One region of the Novosphingobium soli genome, then DNA from elsewhere that is predicted to be linked to it. Evidence: predicted binding sites of a transcription regulator. Region 1 holds the regulator's gene; the other holds the start of a gene.

What was found. Region 1 encodes LexA, which represses DNA repair genes until DNA is damaged. Its sites were predicted from a motif close to GTTCCNCNCTTGTTCT; they were not measured.
Region 2: the regulator LexA is predicted to act here: its motif matches at 2,509-2,524, upstream of ACFFJC_RS02000 (DNA recombination protein RmuC).

The regions. Positions count from the first base shown of each region.
Region 1 covers NZ_JBHLWK010000009.1:208,496-212,341, forward strand. The annotation lists gene ACFFJC_RS06400 (ComEC/Rec2 family competence protein) at 1-1,628, shown strand, start outside; gene lexA (transcriptional repressor LexA) at 1,885-2,607, opposite strand; gene ACFFJC_RS06410 (molybdopterin molybdotransferase MoeA) at 2,708-3,846, opposite strand, start outside.
Region 2 covers NZ_JBHLWK010000006.1:32,021-35,866, forward strand. The annotation lists gene ACFFJC_RS01980 (cupin domain-containing protein) at 1-209, shown strand, start outside; gene fmt (methionyl-tRNA formyltransferase) at 226-1,134, opposite strand; gene recR (recombination mediator RecR) at 1,208-1,804, shown strand; gene def (peptide deformylase) at 1,868-2,437, shown strand; gene ACFFJC_RS02000 (DNA recombination protein RmuC) at 2,540-3,846, shown strand, end outside.

The sequences.
Region 1 (3,846 bases):
ACGGCTCGCGCGGACGGCTCGCCGCGCTCCGGCAGGGGCTGGCCGATCACATCCGGCAGGGCATCGGCGGGGAGGACCGGGCCGCGGGCCGGAACGGGCCCGAGGTGGGGGCCGGGGGCGGCGCCGGCATCGCCATCGCTCTCGTGACGGGCGATCAGGGCGGCATCCCCGAAGCCGACGCCGAGGCCATGCGCGATTCCGGTCTGGCGCATCTGCTCTCGATCAGCGGGCTTCACGTGTCCGCGGTGGTGGGTGCGGTGTACCTGCTGGTGGTGCGGGTGCTCGCGTTGTTTCCCTGGCTGGCGCTGCGGGTGCGGCTGCCGGTCGTGGCCGCCGGCGCCGGGGCCCTGGCGGGGCTGGGCTATACGCTGCTCTCCGGCGCCGAGGTGCCGACGGTGCGATCGTGCATCGGGGCGCTGCTGGTGCTGGCCGCCCTGGCGCTCGGGCGGGAGCCGCTGTCGCTACGGATGCTGGCGATGGCGGCATGGTGCGTCCTGCTGCTCTGGCCCGAGACGCTGATGGGGCCGAGCTTCCAGATGAGCTTCGGCGCGGTGCTGGCGCTCGTCGCCGTCAGCACGTCCGCACCCGCGCGGCGGTTGCTCGCCCCGCGCGACGAGCCGGTCGGCACGCGGGCCTTGCGACACCTGGCCATGCTCTTGCTGACCGGGGTTGTCATCGACCTCGCGCTCATGCCCATCGGCCTGCACCACTTCCACCGAGCCGGCGTCTACGGGGCGCTGGCGAACATGCTGGCGATCCCGCTCACGACCTTCGCCGTCATGCCCTTGCTCGCCGGCGCGCTCCTGCTCGACGTGGTGGGCGCGGGCTGGCCGCTGTGGTGGCTCGCCGGCCGGGCGATCGACCTGCTGACCGGCATAGCGCACGCCTTCGCCTCGCTGCCGCATGCGGTCACCACGCTGCCGGCCGCGGGTCCGCTGCCCTACGTGGCGTTCGTCGCTGGAGCCCTGTGGATCGGGATCTGGAGCGGGCGGGTACGCTGGCTCGGTGCCCCGCTGGCCGCGGCGGGCGCCGCCCTGTTGGCGCTGGCCCCGCATCCGGACATCCTGGTCTCGGGAGACGGGCGGCACGTGGGGATCGTGACCGAAGGAGGCGACCGCGTCTTCGTGCTGCGGGACGGCGGCGAAGGCTACGCGCGGGACAACATGATGGAGCTGGCGGGGCTGGAGAGAGAACCGGCCGCTCTCGACCGCTGGCCGGGCGCACGCTGCAATCGGGACTTCTGCGTGCTTGCGATGGAGCGGGGGAAAGGGACGGTGCAAGTGCTCGTCTCGCGCGGGCGCGATGCGGTGCCCGAACGCGCACTCGCCGCCGCATGCGACCGGGCGGACATCGTCATCTCGGACCGCTGGCTGCCGCGAAGCTGCCATCCGCGCTGGCTGAAGGTCGACCGGACCATGCTCGGCCGCACCGGCGGACTGGCGATCCGGGTCGACGCCCGGCGCATTCATACGGTGGCCGCTGGGCAGGGCGAGCATGGCTGGTGGCGTCCCGCCGAGCCGACCCCCTGCCGCCGCGCCGCTTCGCTGCCTGCGCAGCGCTTCCCTGCCCCGCAGGAGAGCGGTGGAGCGGCTCGTGGCTGTCTGCGCAGTCCCGCGAAACCTGTGTGAACGCCTGCCCGAACCGGTGGCCGCGCTATAGTCGGCCCGCGTTGATCGAGAGGCAAGCTGCGGCGCGCGCGCGGGCAGGGGGCCGCCGCCGCCACAGGACAGGACCGCGATCAGCCCTCAAGCTGGTCGAAGTGGCCTTCGCAAAGGATGGGCGGACAGGACGATGCCGGCGAGGTGCGATAAGGAGACGCAACGTGAAGTGCGCCGCCAATCCCTGCCGCGTCTCCGCCTCCGCTTCCGCGAAGTCGGCGCGCGATCAGTGGTAGCGGCGGAGCAGGCCGGCCAGCTTGCCCTGGACTTCCACTTCGTCGGGACCGTAGATCTGCGGCTCGTAGGCGGCGTTGGCGGGGTCGAGGCGCACGAGACCGCCCTCCCGGCGCAGGTACTTGAGCGTTGCTTCCTCGCCGCGCACCAGGGCCACGACGATCTCTCCGTCGCGCGCGGTGTTGGTACGCTTCACCAGCGCGAAGTCGCCGTCGAGGATGCCGGCCTCGATCATCGAGTCGCCGGACACCTCGAGCGCGTAATGCTCGCCCGACCCGAGCAGGGCGGCAGGGACGGGCAGCGTCGACTGGCCTTCGAGAGCTTCGATCGGGACGCCGGCGGCGATGCGGCCGTGCAGCGGCAGTTCTATGACGTCGTTGGCGGGCGCCGGCGTCCGCTGCGGCGACCGGCCCTTGCCTGCCCCGGTTGCTGCTGCCGCTGCCGCTGCCACCGAAGCGCTGCCGGAGGCAGGGGCGGGACGCACCGCCTTGGTGCCGGTATCGTCGGGCAGGCGCAGCACTTCGAGCGCGCGGGCGCGGTTGGGCAGGCGGCGGATGAAGCCGCGCTCCTCGAGCGCGGAGATCAGGCGGTGCACCCCGGACTTCGACTTGAGGTCGAGCGCTTCCTTCATCTCTTCGAAACTGGGGGAGATGCCGCTCTCCTCCAGCCGGGTCTGGATGAACCGGAGCAGTTCGTGCTGCTTGCGCGTCAACATTGTCGCTGCCCTTTCATGAACGCCGCGCCGGGGACGCCCCGACCACCCATGTTCTCCTAGTGAACATTGGGAGAACAATCAAGCAACGATGCGCATTTTTTCAAGCGATCCCGCCGCTTGCCAGCAGATAGACGCGCACCTCGTCGCCGGTCGCGGCGGCGGGGGCGAGGGCCGGTCGGTCGATCAGCACGTTGCTGGCCGAGAGCGAGGACAGGGCGCCGCTGTCCTGCAGCGTCAGCGGCGTCACCGCGGCGCCGTCCCACTGCGCGCGCAGGAACTCCCGGCGCGGCCCATTGGCGCGGACCGGGGCCGCCAGGCGCGTCGTGACCTGGCGCGCCACCGCGTCACGCGCGCCCAGCAGCGCGCGCAGGAGCGGCATCAGGAAGTGGTAGGCGGTGACGAAGCTCGACACCGGATTGCCGGGGAGGCCGAGGATGATCTGCCGCCGCCCGGCGCGCTCGCGCGTGGCGACCAGGATCGGCTTGCCCGGCTTGATCGCCACGCGCCAGAAATCGAGGCTGGCGCCCCACGCCTCCAGCGCCGGGCGGACCAGGTCGTGGTCGCCCACCGAAGCGCCGCCGCTGGTAACGATGACGTCCGCCTCGGCCGAGGCCTCCAGCGCCGCGGTGATCGCCTCCAGCGTGTCCTCGACCGGACCGAGGCGCCGGGCGTCGACCGGGAGCGCGCGGGCGAGCGCGAGCACCATGGCGCCGTTGCTGGCCGGCACCTGGTGCGGGGCGCAAGCTTCGGGATCGGCGGCGAGCTCGTCCCCGCTGTCGATCACCACCAGGCGCGGCAGGCGGCAGACGGGCAGGTGCTTGTGCCCTGCGGCGAGGGCGAGGGCGACCTGCGCCGGGCCGAGGAGGGTGCCCTGGGCAATGACTTCGTGCGAGTCGGCGAAATCCATGCCGCAGGGCCGGATGTGCTTGTGCGCCGGATGCGGCGCTTCGCCCGAGAGGTGCAGGCGCTCCGCGTCGCGCGCCACGTCCTCCTGCAGGATCACGGCGCCGGTCCCTTGCGGCAGCACCGCGCCGGTCGAGACCCGCACTGCGGTGCCGCCCGACACCGCGCCCGCGAAGGGGTGCCCCGCCGCGCTTTCACCGACAATCCGCCACGGCCCGGCGAGGTCGCCGTGCGCCACGGCATAGCCGTCCATCGCCGACAGATCCGCCGCGGGCTGGGTGCGGCGGGCATGCAGCGGCGCGGCGAGGTAGCGCCCGAGCGCGCCCTCGACGTCGA
Region 2 (3,846 bases), on a different contig from region 1:
TCTTCGTCGGCGCGGAAGTGCCTTATGCGTACACCGCGGGTCCCCAAGGCGCCGAGGTCCTGGAGTTCCGCAGGACGGATCGCTTCAACATCCGCGTGAAGGACAAGCCGGTCGCGGCCTGGGAGAAGCTTGCCGACACCCTGCGCGAAGGCCACGCGCGCTGGATCGACGAAGCGCCTCCGGTCCGCCGGATGCCGGAGAAGGCGTGACGGCCTCGCCCGGCGCTCAGCCGAGCGTCGTTCCCGCCGCGATCGGGCGGCCGCGCAGCAGCTCCCCGGCCGCCATCGCCGGCTTGCCCGCGCGCTGGATGCGGGTGACGCGCAAGGCGCCCGATCCGCAGGCTATCGTCAGGCGGTCGTCGAGCGTGGTCCCCGGCGCGCCCTCGAGGTCCGCCGGGTCGGCCGCCAGCACCTTGTAGCGCTCTCCCTCCAGTTCGAAGAAGGCGCCGGGCGTGGGGGCGAAGGCGCGCACCTGTCGCTCCACCTCCTCGGCGCTGCGCGTGAAGTCGAGCCGGGCTTCGGCCTTGTCGATCTTGCTGGCGTAGGTCACGCCCTCCTCGGGCTGGCGTACGGGGCGGTGGACGGCCAGGTCCCGCAAGGTGCCGACCAGCAGTTGCGCCCCCCGGTCCGCCAGCTCGGCGGTGAGCTCGCCGGCCGTCTTGCGATCGATCGTCGTGCGCAGCGTCGCCAGCATCGGACCGGTGTCGAGCCCCGCTTCCATCTGCATGATGGTGATGCCGGTCGTCGGGTCTCCCGCCAGGATGGCGCGCTGGATGGGCGCGGCCCCGCGCCAGCGCGGCAGGATCGAGGCATGGATGTTCAGGCAGCCGAGCCGCGGCGCGTCCAGCACGGCCCGGGGCAGGATCAACCCGTAGGCGGCGACCACGGCGACGTCGGCCTCCAGCGCGGCGAAGGCGGCCTGCTCCTCCGGGCCCTTGAGCGAGGGCGGATGGCGCACCGCGATGCCTCGCAGCTCGGCTTCCTTGTGGACGGGGGACGGCGTCAGTTCCTTGCCCCGCCGCCCGCCGGGCCGCGGCGGCTGCGTGTAGGCGGCCAGGATCTCGTGCCCGGCCTCGACGAGCGCCACCAGCGCCGGCACGGCGAAATCCGGCGTTCCCATGAAGACGATGCGCATGATGTGGGGAACTCCTCGCGGTCAGGGGGCAGCGGGCTTTCTAAGCCGAGGCGCAGGCCCTATCTCCCGTTCCATGGCATCGCAAGAGATCGAGACGCTGGCCGCAGCCCTGTCGCGCCTGCCGGGGCTGGGCCCCCGCTCCGCCCGCCGCGCCGTGCTGTGGCTCATCAAGCGGCGCGAGACCGCGCTGGTGCAGCTGGTCGAAGCGCTCGACGCCGTCCGCCAGGCCCTGGTCGAGTGCCGGACATGCGGCAACGTCGACACCACCGACCCTTGCGGCATCTGCGCCGACCCGCGCCGCGACGCCCGCTCGATCTGCGTGGTGGAGGAAGTGGCCGATCTCTGGGCGCTCGATCGCGCGCGGCTGTTCACCGGGCGCTACCATGTCCTTGGCGGCCGGCTGTCCGCGCTGGACGGCGTGCGGCCTGAGGACCTGGCGATCGACAGACTCCTGCGCCGGATCGGGGAGGGGGGCGTGGACGAAGTCCTGCTCGCGATGAACGCGACGCTGGAGGGCCAGACCACCGCGCACTACCTTGCCGAGCGGCTCGAGAGCTTCCCGCTGCGGGTGACGCAGCTGGCGCACGGGTTGCCGGTGGGGGGCGAGCTGGACTATCTCGACGAGGGCACCCTGGCGCAGGCGATCCGCGCCCGCCGCCCGGTGGGCTGACCCGATCACGGTGATCGAGCGCGCATCCTTGCGAGAATCGCTCGCCGCCATTATCTGCCGCCCATGGCTATCCGTGACATCATCGAAGTTCCAGACCCGCGCCTGAAGCAGGTCTCGGTCCCCGTCGAAACGTTCGACGACACGCTCAAGACGCTTGTCGAGGACATGTTCGAGACGATGTACGATGCCCCCGGGATCGGCCTCGCGGCAATCCAGGTCGGCGTTCCGCTCCGCGTGCTGGTGATCGACCTCCAGCCCGAGGACGAGGATGCGGAGCCGGAAGTGTGCCACTCGCACGGCGATCACCACCACACGCACCAGCCCACGAAGAAGGAACCCCGGGTCTTCATCAATCCGGAGATCCTCGATCCGTCCGACGAGCACATCGTCTACCAGGAAGGCTGCCTCTCGGTGCCCGAAATCTTCGCGGATGTGGAACGGCCCTCGCGCATCCGTGCGCGCTGGCAGGACCTTGACGGGACGGTCCACGAAGAGGACATGGAAGGGCTGATGGCGATCTGCCTGCAGCACGAGATGGATCACCTGGAAGGGATCCTCTTCATCGACCATCTGTCGCGGCTGAAGCGCCAGATGGCGCTCAAGAAGCTCGAGAAGCTGCGCAAAGCCGCCTGATCGCGCAGCGGGAGAAGCTGCGCAGAGCAGCCTGGTCCCGGTGGCGTGGAAAACTGTCCAACAGGGCTGGAGTTCCTGAAATGTTCCGGTTAGTATCCGGACATGGAACTCGTCGTCGCCATGATTCTCGCACTCGTCGCCGGCCTCGCAGCGGGCTGGTTTTTCGGCGCGCGCCCGGTCTCGCACTGGCGCGGTGAGGCCGAGAAGCGGGAGCGCGAGCTCCGCGAAGGCGACGCGCGATATCTGCGCGCCTTTGCCGAGCTGGAAGCGGCGCGGGAGCGGGGGGCCCGGGCCGACGCGCTGGAGCAGGCGCTGGAGCGTGCCCGCTCCGACCACGAAGCGGCGGCGGAGCGGCTCCGCGTCGATGGGACCGCAGCGGTGGAGCGCATCCGGCTCGAGCTGACACAGGCGCTCGACGCGAACCGCTCCGAGCATGCCTCGCGCGTGGATGCGCTGCTGCGCGAACAGCGCGCGCTTTCCGAAGAGCTGTCCACGCTACGCGAGAAGTCCGCCAATTTCGACGAGCAGAAGCGCCTGCTGATCGAAGCGCAGGACGCGCTGCGCAAGGAGTTCGAGAATGCCGGGGCGAAAGTTCTGGCCGGGGCGCAAGACGCATTCCTCAAGCGTGCCGGTGAACGTTTCGAGCAGAGCGAGAAGGCCAGTGCAGAGCGGATCAGCTCCATCCTGGCGCCGGTCGGCGCGCGACTGAAAAGCTACGAGGAGCAGGTCGCCGCGCTGGAGGCCAAGCGGGTGGACGCCTTCGGCCAGCTCACCGGTCAGATCGAGGCGCTGCGGGTGGGGCAGGAGCAGGTCCGCACCGAGGCGATGCGTCTCGGCAACAGCCTGCGCAACGCACCCAAGGCGCGCGGCCGGTGGGGCGAGCAGCAGCTCCAGAACGTTCTCGAACAGTGCGGCCTCACCGAGCACACCGACTTCGTCACCGAGCATTCGATCACCACCGAGGATGGCCGCCTGCGCCCCGACGCTATCGTGCGGATCCCCGGCAACAAGCAGCTCGTGATCGACGCCAAGGTTTCGCTGAACGCCTACCAGGACGCGTTCGAGGCGGAGGATGAAGCCGTGCGGCTCGCCTTCCTGGGGCAGCATGCCGCTTCGATGCGCAACCACATCCAGGCGCTCGGCGCCAAGAGCTACCAAAGCCAGTTCGAGAATGCGCCGGACTACGTCATCATGTTCGTGCCGGGCGAGCACTTCATCGCTGCCGCGCTCGACCACGATTCCGGGCTGTGGGACTTCGCGTTCGACCGCAAGGTCCTGCTCGCGAGCCCGACCAACCTGGTCGCCATCGCGCGCACCATCGCGCAGGTCTGGCAGCAGGAGGGGCTGGCCCGCGAGGCACGCGAGATCGGCAAGCTCGGCGCGGACCTTTACGACAGCCTCGCCAAGAC